2 regions of the Roseibium sp. HPY-6 genome follow, and region 1 is predicted to be linked to the other one. Evidence: predicted binding sites of a transcription regulator. Region 1 holds the regulator's gene; the other holds the start of a gene.
The links. The regulator LexA, encoded in region 1, represses DNA repair genes until DNA is damaged. The targets are predictions, from matches to a motif close to TGTTCNNNNTGTGTTCNG.
Positions count from the first base shown of each region.

Region 1 (5,471 bases):
GCCGTGGATCAGCGGAATGTGGGCCATTTGGGGTACATTCCAACCAAGTCCCTTAAAGATGAGCGTCTGCCTTGCGGCGTTCGTGAGATGGTCTACTCCACGGATGATGTGCGTAACCCCCATGTCGTGATCGTCCACGACAACGGCCAGCATGTAGGTCGGGGTTCCGTCGGAACGCAAAAGAACAAGATCGTCGAGATCCTTGTTGGGAATTACAACGCGGCCCTGCACCAGGTCTTCAATGACTGTTTCACCCTCTTGCGGTGCCCTGAGGCGAACGACAGGATCAACTCCCGAGGGGGCTTCCGAAGCATCCCTGTCCCGCCAAGTGCCGTCGTAGCGCGGCGGGCGACCTTCTGCGCGTGCTTTTTCACGCATTGCTTCGACTTCTTCCGGTGTGCAGTAACACTTGTAGGCAGCGCCATCGGCAAGCATCTGTTCGACGGCTTCCTTGTGCCTTTCCACGCGCGAGAACTGGGATATCGGATCCCCTTCCCAATCAAGGCCCAGCCATGACAGACCGTCAATCAGGGCATCAACCGCCTCCTTGCTGGAGCGGGCCCGGTCCGTGTCCTCGATGCGGAGCAGCATCTTTCCGCTGCTGTGTTTGGCGAAAAGCCAATTGAACAACGCAGTACGAGCGCCGCCAATATGCAGGAATCCGGTCGGAGAAGGTGCGAAGCGCGTGACGATCTCTTGTGTCATGGTGCTTTATTTGAAAGTCTCATCTGGAATGAAGGCGCGGACCGCGCCGGTTGCGTGGCGCGGTCTTAGCACAGGCTTAGCCGGGGCAAAACAGTGCCTTGCCCGTTTCTCGTTTCGGCACGGAAAGTAATGCGCGTTGGTTTATCGCCAAGACACTTTGCAAGCAGAAGACGGCCGCAAGAACCGGGCGAATTCCATTCGCTATGTTGAATTGGCATCGCCTGGTGACGACGCAGACGGGTCGCGCCGCAGTTTCGGCCTGAAGCCTTTCTGGTCAAAGCAATCAGGTGCCGGAGAACGTGATCCTTCAAGTGCGACAAGCTCACCTTGGGAAAATCAGGCCTTACTCTGGTTCAGCTTCTCTTTTGCAGTCGGGATCGGAGTTTACGCGGCGCTTCCAGAAGAACCATCATGGCTGCTGCTCTCTGTTTTTTTCACGGGACTGGTACTGTTTGTCGTTTGGCACGCACGCCAACGATATCTGTCACCGGCGCTTCTGTTGGTCCTTGCATGTTTTGCGGGCCTGACGACGTCGAGCCTTCGAACGGCATATGTGGACGGCCCTCGGATAGGTGAGGAAATGAATGTCGGTTTGACCGGCGAGGTTCTGGAGCTTTCTGACCGGCCCAATGGCAAAAGGTTGCTCATACAGATTGAAACCATCAATGACCGTGCGCTCGAAGAAATTGTGTTTCCGTCAAGAGTGCGCCTGCGCGTTCCTGGAGACACAAAAATTGGTGTTGGAGACAGGATCAAAACAAGGGCACGCCTTTTTCCACCGGCGGGGCCGGTTGCTCCTGGAGGATATGATTTTTCATTCCGAGCCTATTTCATGCAACTCGGCGCGACGGGTTTCAGTTTCGGGCCGCCGGAAGTTCTACCAGCACAAGATGTTGCGATTGGGCCGCATCCAGATACGTGGATCCAGGCAATCAGAGATCGCATAGCAACGAAAATACGCGCCAGTCTGCCTGATGATCAGGAAGCGGCTCTCATCGTCGCGCTGCTTGTCGGTGATCGCGGAGGAATAAACGGGCTCCAGCAGGAGAATCTCAGAGCTGCAGGGCTTGCGCACATTCTTGCAATATCGGGTCTTCACATGGCCCTTTTTGCAGGCGGAACTTACGCTGCCGCGCTCTTCCTATTCGCTTTGCTTCCACCTTTGGCGCTGCGATTTCCCATTCACAAATTCGCAGCCATTGCAGCTCTTTCCGCAGCCTTCTTCTATTTGCTCATTTCTGGGGGCTCTGTCGCAACGCAGCGGTCCTTCCTGATGATCTCGCTCGTCTTTCTCGGCATTCTTGTCGGGCGCCGCGGCCTGACGGTGCGCAGTGTCGCGTTTGCTGGTCTTGTCCTCCTTGTTTTAGCGCCGGAGCGTTTGTTTTACCCGGGGTTCCAGATGTCGTTTGCGGCGGTGATCTGTCTCATTGCTGTTTATGAGACGTGGCGGGACCGCGTTGAACCACTCGCAGCCGGGCAAAGATACCGCAAAACGCTTTCCGGCAAGATTGCCCTGTTCGTGGGCCGGTGGATGACAGGGCTTTTGATAACGGCGCTAGTAGCTGGGGTCGCAACCGGCATTATCGCCGCGCACCATTTTGGCCGCATTGCGCCCTACGGGTTGATTGGAAACATGCTTGGAATGCCTGTCTTCACGCTGCTTGTCATGCCGATGGGTGTTCTGTCCCTGGTACTCATGCCTCTAGGGCTGGCCGCAATTCCTCTCGCAATCATGTCCTTTGGCCTCACACTCTTGCTTGAAATCGCGGCCTTCGTGGCAGAGCTCGACGGTGGTATCGGTGCGATCGGTCAGTTGACCGCAGTCGAAACCATCGCATTTTGCGCAGCCCTGTTCGCGGCGTTGTTGCTGCGGGGCAAGTGGCGGTTCAGCGCGGTTCTTCCGCTTGTTGTTGGAGGCGTGCTCTTGCACTTGTCACCTCCGCCCGACATTCAGATTTCCGCCTCTGGCGGTCGCATCGCGGCACGTGATGCCGGCGGGAACTTAAACTGGAATGGCGCGCGAGGTTCTTTCCAGACAGACATCTGGTATCAGGCAGAGGGTATAACGGGTGACGCGGTCAAGTCGCGCAAGATGAAGTCGCCACAAAGAGTATGTGATCCAAGCGGGTGCGTCATCAAAGCTTTTGAAAAACGGCCGTTCGAACCAAAGGGATCCTTCCCCGACAGACCGTTTTACATCGCCATGCCAAAGTCATTGGATGCTCTTGTCATGGATTGCCGTTATGCCGATCTTATCGTAAGCGACTTAGTCGTGCCAGGTGTGTGCGGTGCAAGCCTCGTGATCGATCGCGAGGTGCGTGAGCGACGAGGCGCAATCTCCTTGTGGTTATCTCGTCAGGTGAATTCCGACCGAGCCATTCAGGAAAACAATAGATTGCGACTACCCTCTGAGGAGAAGGCTGCGGCGCCCCAGATCGACGCGATCCAATATGCCATACCGATCATACCGAGGCCCTGGCACAAGAAAGGTGAGGTCACGCGCGCGAGCCTGCGATAGATGCCATAAACAGCCCGCGGTCCCTTGAGATGCCCGGTCATGGATCAGACCTGCTCACTAACATCAAGGCGGGTCCGCAGTGCTGCGCATTTATGCGTCAGTATTGGCGGAAGAGGGCAACCAGGCGCCCCTGAACACGCACTCTGCCAGGTCCGAAGATGCGCGTCTCATATGCAGGATTGGCCGCTTCAAGAGCGATGGATGCGCCTTTCTTGCGCAAGCGCTTAAGCGTGGCCTCTTCCTCGTCAACCAGTGCCACGACAATATCGCCGCTGTCGGCGCTTTCTGTCCTGCGTATCAGGACCGTATCACCGTCCAGAATTCCAGCCTCAATCATGGAGTCGCCGCGCACTTCCAGGGCATAGTGTTCGCCTTTACCCAGAAGCTCAGGCGGTACGGAGATTGAATGGCTGTGGGTCTGGATAGCTTCAATCGGAACACCCGCCGCAATGCGTCCCATAACCGGGATCTCCGTTCCCTGATGCACCGGCTCAGGAGCAGGGGCAGGGCGAGGGGCTTCAGGTTTCCCGAGTGATCCCTCGATGACTTCGGGTGAAAAACTGCCCCGCGGTCGCGGAGTGCCCAAACCAGGTGCGATGGAGTCGGGAAGGCGCACAACTTCCATTGCGCGGGCACGGTTCGGCAGCCGCCTTATGAAGCCGCGTTCCTCGAGCGCCGTGATCAATCGGTGGATACCGGATTTGGAACGAAGGTCCAAAGCGTCTTTCATTTCATCAAAAGACGGTGGAACACCGGTTTCCTTGAGTCTCTCGTGAATGAACATGAGCAGTTCATACTGCTTGCGCGTGAGCATTTTTGGCTTCCCCTGACCACAGAACAGGCTGGTACAAATCGAGAACAATCTACCTGTTCCTATTGTGTTCTGCAAGGGTAAATGTTCTCTTACTGTTCTTTTTGGACGGCGCTCTCTCCCAAAAGCTACTGATTTCTTTCGGACTTTAGCTTCGTGACACCAGGAGCAGTTCGCAGGTGACGAGTGTCGGTGCACCGCCTTCAAGAACGTTTCCCTGATGAAGACGGCCTTCCAGATCGATGCACCGAATCGGTATTTTCCGTTCCCCGTTACTCTGCCGTCCGCCACCAGGCTGGAGCAGGATCTCGGAGATCAGGCCGGTCATGGGTTCACCGTCCATGAAAGTTGCTCCCGCGAGACTTCCAAGACCCGACACTTCAAACGTTTCGCTATCCAGCTGCTGAGCCAGATCAGATACGCTTGCAGCAAGATCCTCAAAAGGTGCCAGCGTGGTGATCAGCGCGTTGGCTATATCTGATTTGACGCGATTTTCCTGCCTGACCCTGTAAAGCGTGAACTCAGTCTCCGGGTCTTCCTCGGCAACGTAAGACGCACCGGTTAACCCCCAGCCGCTGATCAGGCTCGCCTGATCCACAATGAGTGTGTCCGGCAGCAAATGCCCCAGGTGTTCAGCGTTTTTGTTGGTCCAGTACGCGTGAACATGTGCGAACCAACGACCATCTCGACGGCCCAGTATGGCGACGCCTTCCTGCAGGGTTGCAGATTCGCAATGCTGAGTGTCGCTGTACCATGCGACGTGCCGGTCATCGATCGCTCGGTCCGGCATCACGTACTCAAACGACTTCAGTCTGAGACCGGACAAGTCCAGCATCGCAGAAGAGAAGCCTTCGCGTTCAGCCCAATCTCCCAAAGCGCCGAGCAATGATTGTCCTGCCGAAAGCTGCAGATCAATTCGCGTCGCGTTGCAACGTGCGAAGGGGCGTCTTGTCTTGTTCGGCGGTCCCGGGTGCCGGATCTCGGCAAGGCTGTTTGGTGGCGGCCGTCTCATAAGAGGCCTTCTTCGACGAGATATTCCCGAACGAGCTTCTTGGTGATCTTTCCATAGGCACTGGTTGGCATCGTTTCGATGAAAAGGTACCTGGCCGGCATCTTGTAGCGGGCGATCTTGCCGGAAAGGTAACTCATCAGTTCATCTTGCAGGCCGTGATCTTCGCCTGTCGCAACACAAACCGCCAGTCCTGTCTCGCCCCACTGCGGGTCCGGGATGCCAAGGATAGCGACTTCCGAAATCCCAGGGTGCGTCAATAGAACCTCTTCGATTTCCTTCGGATACACATTCGAGCCACCGGAAATGTACATGTCTGACGCACGTCCGGTCAGATAAAGATAGCGATTCTCATCAAGATGTCCGATGTCACCGGTTCGGAACCAACCATTTCGAAACGACGCCTGGTTCGCTGCATCGTCTTCCAG
Region 1 is NZ_JBEWCD010000001.1:7,822-13,292, reverse strand. Features, by position in the region: gene gltX (glutamate--tRNA ligase) at 1-705, opposite strand, end outside; gene ABVF61_RS00045 (ComEC/Rec2 family competence protein) at 842-3,223, shown strand; gene lexA (transcriptional repressor LexA) at 3,321-4,037, opposite strand; gene ABVF61_RS00035 (hypothetical protein) at 4,183-5,046, opposite strand; gene ABVF61_RS00030 (acyl-CoA synthetase) at 5,043-5,471, opposite strand, start outside.

Region 2 (5,471 bases), on a different contig from region 1:
AGCAAGGCCGTCCAGAACACGCCCTTGCTGCTGCGGCGGGTGATGCTCCTTTGCACCAGCCACACTGTAACCCAGGACAACGCAAGGACGCAGAGCGACCAGTCCAGAACGGCTGCAATGAGCTTAAGCATATAGGCAGGAGGGCTGGACAAGATCTCGTCAAACTGAGGAAATTGCATCAGCCAGTTGAAGACCTGATGGCTTACTCCGAGGTCCCGCAAACCACTCTGATCACTCAGCAGGTAGACGCCCACGGCGATCAGCACCAGGGTCAGCAACCCGGCGGCAATCTTGCGAACCACCGCCGGGCCGAGCGGGTTGCCGTCCACGCCCATAAGCGCGGGGCGCATAAGAACCACGACCATCAGAGCAACCGGCGCGGCAAGGTTTTGTCCGAGGGCACGATAAAAGGCGAGGTCTGTCAGCACGACATTCAGTCCGGAAAAATCCAACAGCCAACGTGCGGTTTCCGTCATCACCGGCTGGACTGCATAGGCGATACCGAAAATCATGAGCGCGTTCAGCCCGGCTTTGGCGCGCAGGGAGAGCGCTTGATCGATCGAGGCTGTTTCCGGCTGCGATACGACATAGCGCATCAGGGCAACCGGCAACACCGCTGCAAGCGCCCACATCAGCCACAATACACTGCCTGGCATCAGCTGAAACAGCGTGGATGCATCTGCAAAGACCGAAATTGAGGCAGCGGACGCATCGTTGCGCAGGGTATTTTCCGTCTCCCCGGTCCGGAACGGACCGAAAACGTGCAAAGACGTGAAGCCTCCGCCCAATGCGCCTGCCCAGCTCCGGCTTTGCGACGCGATTGCCGCTTCGGTCTTGCCGTAAATATCCATGTTCGCACCGAAGCCGTTCAGCTCGAGACGGTCGCCGGGCAAATGGGGAAAGCTCGCGCTGCCACGTCCACGGAGACTGAACAGGGCGTCATCAACGCTGTAGCGCGTCGACAGGACGCTGCAGCCGGACACCCGCTCGTCCTGCCCGGCACCACCCTCTTCTACGACGGCAGTCTTGTGTGAGCTCAGATAACCGACTTGATCATGCCGGCCGACCTGGGTCTGAAAAAGGCGTGCGACCCATATCTCGCCGGAGAGAAAGCGGCCCCGGGCACGCATCGACGGAGCACTGAGATAGTGTTCCGCCGGCAGGCAGGCCGAGGCTTCGACGCTGATCGTTCCCGTATCGGGGTCATGGGTTGCAACAAGCCGGCGGAAGAACGCCGGTTGCCGCGTTCCGTGGGCTGCGATCTGGAGCGAGTCTGTCTCGCGCGGGATGTCATAGAGCACAAGCCCGGCGAGGTCGTCCCGATTATAAACATACGTGTCAGCCGCCGCCGAGATTTCGTTCGGGTCGAACGCTGCAAAGGGCGGAATGGCAGCGAGTCCGAGCTCGCGCCCATCCGGTAGCGTCCAGGACCCAAGCGGATGTGTCCCTTGCTCATTCGCCGGACCCGGAACGGCCATGGTGCTGAGTTCGACGCGGCGCGGAGCAGCGCCAAAGAGTGGGTTACCGGCCCGCCGCTGGTCCTGGCGAAGATCGAATGTCGCATGGGAGCTCGGTGACCCGAACGGCAGCCAGAGGCGGCTTTCGTTCGTGGACACATGAACGACGTTGTGAAGCGGCTGCATCGGAACGTTATGGAACCGAACCAGGCGCGTATGGCTTTTGCGAACGGCAACTCTTTGATTGTTGACGAAGAGATGGACCGTTTTTCCCGGTGTGACCGCGACAATGAATGTCATTCGCTCAAAACACTGCGTTGCCCTTTCGGGCTGAAGATAGGCCGATGTTACAAACAGGGGTCCGACATCGCTGCCGACGCTTCGTGCCACACGGCCACGGCACCGGTCCTCCGTGGCAACGATAATCGGCGCTTCCGCGCGCAGGCCGATCAGGGTTTGCGCGCGCCGGAAAATTGCAGTGTGAACTTCAAACAGAACCAGAAGAAGGACCGACGCCATAACAGGCATGAGCAATGGGGCAATATTCCGGCGCAATGCATTCAACATGTTTCGGCCTTTCGGCGATCATGTTTAAAAACTGAATTAGCTAACGTTCAGTAAGGTTGCAGTAGAACGACAAGAAAATCAACGTTGAGAACTTGTTTGTCTCAAGTGCTATTTTTGATTGTATATTGGGTTGTACCTGTTTCACTAGGCTGCTTTGCGGGAAATATCCTGCCCCCGGTAACTCAGTGCTTCGGCCAGATGAATACGACCGACCCGTTCTTCCGCGTCAAGATCCGCCAGTGTGCGTGCCAGCTTCAGGACACGGTGATAGCCGCGCGCACTCAAATGCAGCTTCTCGGCCGCATCACGCAAAAAGGCCAGTCCCAGCTCATCCGGCTGCGCCATCGTTTCCACAATCGATGCCGGAGCCTGCGCATTCGTCCGGCAGGCGACACCGAGATCAAAGAACCGCTTCTCCTGAATATGTCGCGCATCGGCAACCCGCGCGGCGACCGTCTCCGATGGTTCGGACTCGGCAGGGCCGATCAAATCGGCCGCGGTGACGGCCTGTACATCAATCCGAAGGTCAATGCGGTCCAGAAACGGGCCGGAAACACGGGCCTGATATTCGCTTACGCAGCGCTCTCCACGGCGGCAAACGTGACCGGGCTCACCGGCATGACCGCAACGGCAAGGATTCATCGCGGCAATCAGCTGGATGCGCGCGGGATAGGTGACGCGGTGATTTGCGCGCGCAATTACTGCCTCACCCGTTTCCAGCGGCTGCCGCAGGCTGTCGAGAACCTGCGGATTAAACTCCGGCAACTCGTCGAGAAACAGAACGCCGTTATGCGCAAGCGAGACCTCACCCGGCCTGGCACGAAGCCCGCCACCCACAAGAGCAGCCATGGAGGCCGAATGATGCGGTGCCCGGAACGGGCGGCTGTCTGTCAGCTTGCCCTCCGCAAGCTCCCCGGCAAGCGACGCAATCATGGAGACTTCAAGCAGTTCGCGTGGCGTGAGCGGCGGCAATATGGACGGCAATCGGCTGGCCAGCATCGATTTTCCAGAGCCGGGTGGCCCGGTCATCAACAGATTGTGGCCACCTGCCGCCGCGATTTCGAGCGCACGCCGCGCGGTCTCCTGACCTTTCACCTCGGAAAGGTTGGGCATCGGCGCGCCTTTTCCCTGCAGCTTGGCGACCGGGCGTGACAGCACCTGCGTTCCCTTGAAATGGTTGGCGAGCTGGATGAGCGAGCGAGGCGCCAGGATATCCATGTCGCGATCCGCCCAGGCCGCTTCACTGCCGCTTGCCTCAGGGCAGATCAGCCCCTTCCCGAGGGCGTTCGCACCCATTGCCGCCGGAAGCACGCCGGCTACCGGCGCGAGCGTTCCGTCCAGACCGAGCTCCCCCAGCACAACATAGCCATCCAGAAACTCACCGGGAATGGCACCGATCGCAGCCATGACGCCGAGCGCGATCGGCAAATCGTAGTGCGATCCTTCCTTGGGCAAGTCTGCCGGCGCGAGATTAACGGTGACACGTTTGGCCGGAAGGGCGAGGCCAGACGCGGACAATGCTGCCCGGACACGCTCGCGGCTTTCCGCGACCGCCTTGTCAGGAAGGCCCACGATCGTGAAAGCGACCATGCCCGGTCCGACGTGGACCTGCACATCAACCGGAACGGCTTCAATTCCCTGAAAGGCGACAGTCGTAACCCGGCTGACCATATCCCAATCCTCTACCCTGAGCTGTATTTCGACCGAAACATAGGCAGACGGGAGAATCAAGAACAAAAATGGAACAACCGGCTTCTCGGCGGTTGAGTGTCTTCATTTACGGCCAAGTCTCAAGGGCCATGCTGCTCAATATCCCGTTCGAACAACCCTGATACCGAAAACGACGTATCCGCCAGAACGAAGCGTGCGATTGCACCGGTTCCAGTGTGACACAGCGCACAAGTGTGCGCGAAAATCCACTTCTCAAACTGTGCGGGTGACATCCGTCACAGAAAACGCCGCAGCGTGTAGCCATGTCTATTGCACGACATTGACGACAACAGGAGTAATTGAAATGCCACACTTTAAGAAATGGAATGACGGAGCCTACTACGCGAACGCTGCGGAAGAGACCATCCAACAGACTGGCCGTTTCGGCGAACTCGACGCGATCATGGACAACCTGAACGACGATCTCCGTGACGTTCTGGATGAATATGTCGGTGAAGACAATGACGACCCGTCCTGGGACCTCAGCGACGATGATACGTTCGACTTGGAAGATATCGACGCAGCTTTCGACGTCGACATCGACGCCATTGCCGGCCTGGAAATGGGCGAGTTTCAGGACGATTTCGCTTTTTGATCAGCCGCACATGAAAACGATGGGCACACCGTTGAGTTGGCAACGGTTGTTTGCCCGTGCGGTGCAGATTTTCAAGAAGCGTAGATGCGCACCGTTCTGCCGGTTCCCGAATAACCGGTCGCACCTGCAAGAACCTGATCCAGATAGAGCGGCATCTGAAAGTTTTCGCTTGTGGTCAGGCCGTTTGCCTCCAACCACTCCGACACAAGCTCGATCATCTTGTCCGGGTCTTTTTCGAACATGGCCCGGCAGAGTTCAGTGTCGAGCTGCAGTTCATCATTTGTCATTTTATTGGTAACGATCATAAGCACATCACATCGCAGAATACAATCATAGCGTGCTATTATGATGCCTGCTATCTCAGCGAAAGGCCAGCACATTGCGGTTATGTGCACCAGCGCCACCATAATTCGGTGTTATGGCTGCGCAGCTGGAAAACCACGCTTCTTAGGACCGAGCAAGACGAGCCCGCAGCACAAGAGACCCGAGACCACGAACAGCATCGGATGGCCCATCACGGGGATCGTGAATCCGCCCAGCACGGGACCGACCCCCTGACCGAGCGAGATCAGAAAGAAGGTGAGACCGAACCCGATTGACGGCGCTTCTCTGAAAATGCGCATGCTCCACATGCCAAACAGCGCGGTCATCACAATGAATCCGGACCCGAAAAACGCCGAGGAAATGTAAATCCCGTGCGGAATTTCGATGAGGTAGGGCAGTGTCGCCACAGCGGCACCGACAACAAGTGCCAGGACCCAGTAAGTCCGCCGTAAGCCCCATCTGTTTACGAGACCGCCGGCAAAGCAGCCCGTGACACCGGCAACGCCAAGCACAATCCAGAACAGAATGGCATCGTTCGACTGACCGGTGAGCATCCACAGCAGTTCGACTGCGTAAGTCCAATAAACCGCTGAGAAAATTCCGAACAAAAATGCGGCAACAAACAGAGGTCTCGCCGCCCGCTGCAGAAGAAATCTCGGTGAAATCGCGGCCTTGGCATTTTCGGGACGCGGGCTGTGTCTCGGCAGTGTCCAGTAGTTCCAGAAAGTAATGGTCAGAGCTAGGCTTGCAAACAAAAGCCAGGCGAGGCGCCAGTCCTCGCCCGCAAAAAGCGCCAGCGGACCGGCGAAGGCAACACC
Region 2 is NZ_JBEWCD010000003.1:638,851-644,321, reverse strand. Features, by position in the region: gene ABVF61_RS29030 (hypothetical protein) at 1-2,024, opposite strand, end outside; gene ABVF61_RS29025 (YifB family Mg chelatase-like AAA ATPase) at 2,169-3,695, opposite strand; gene ABVF61_RS29020 (hypothetical protein) at 4,039-4,329, shown strand; gene ABVF61_RS29015 (hypothetical protein) at 4,401-4,634, opposite strand; gene ABVF61_RS29010 (MFS transporter) at 4,746-5,471, opposite strand, start outside.
Region 2: the regulator LexA is predicted to act here: its motif matches at 3,754-3,771, upstream of ABVF61_RS29025 (YifB family Mg chelatase-like AAA ATPase).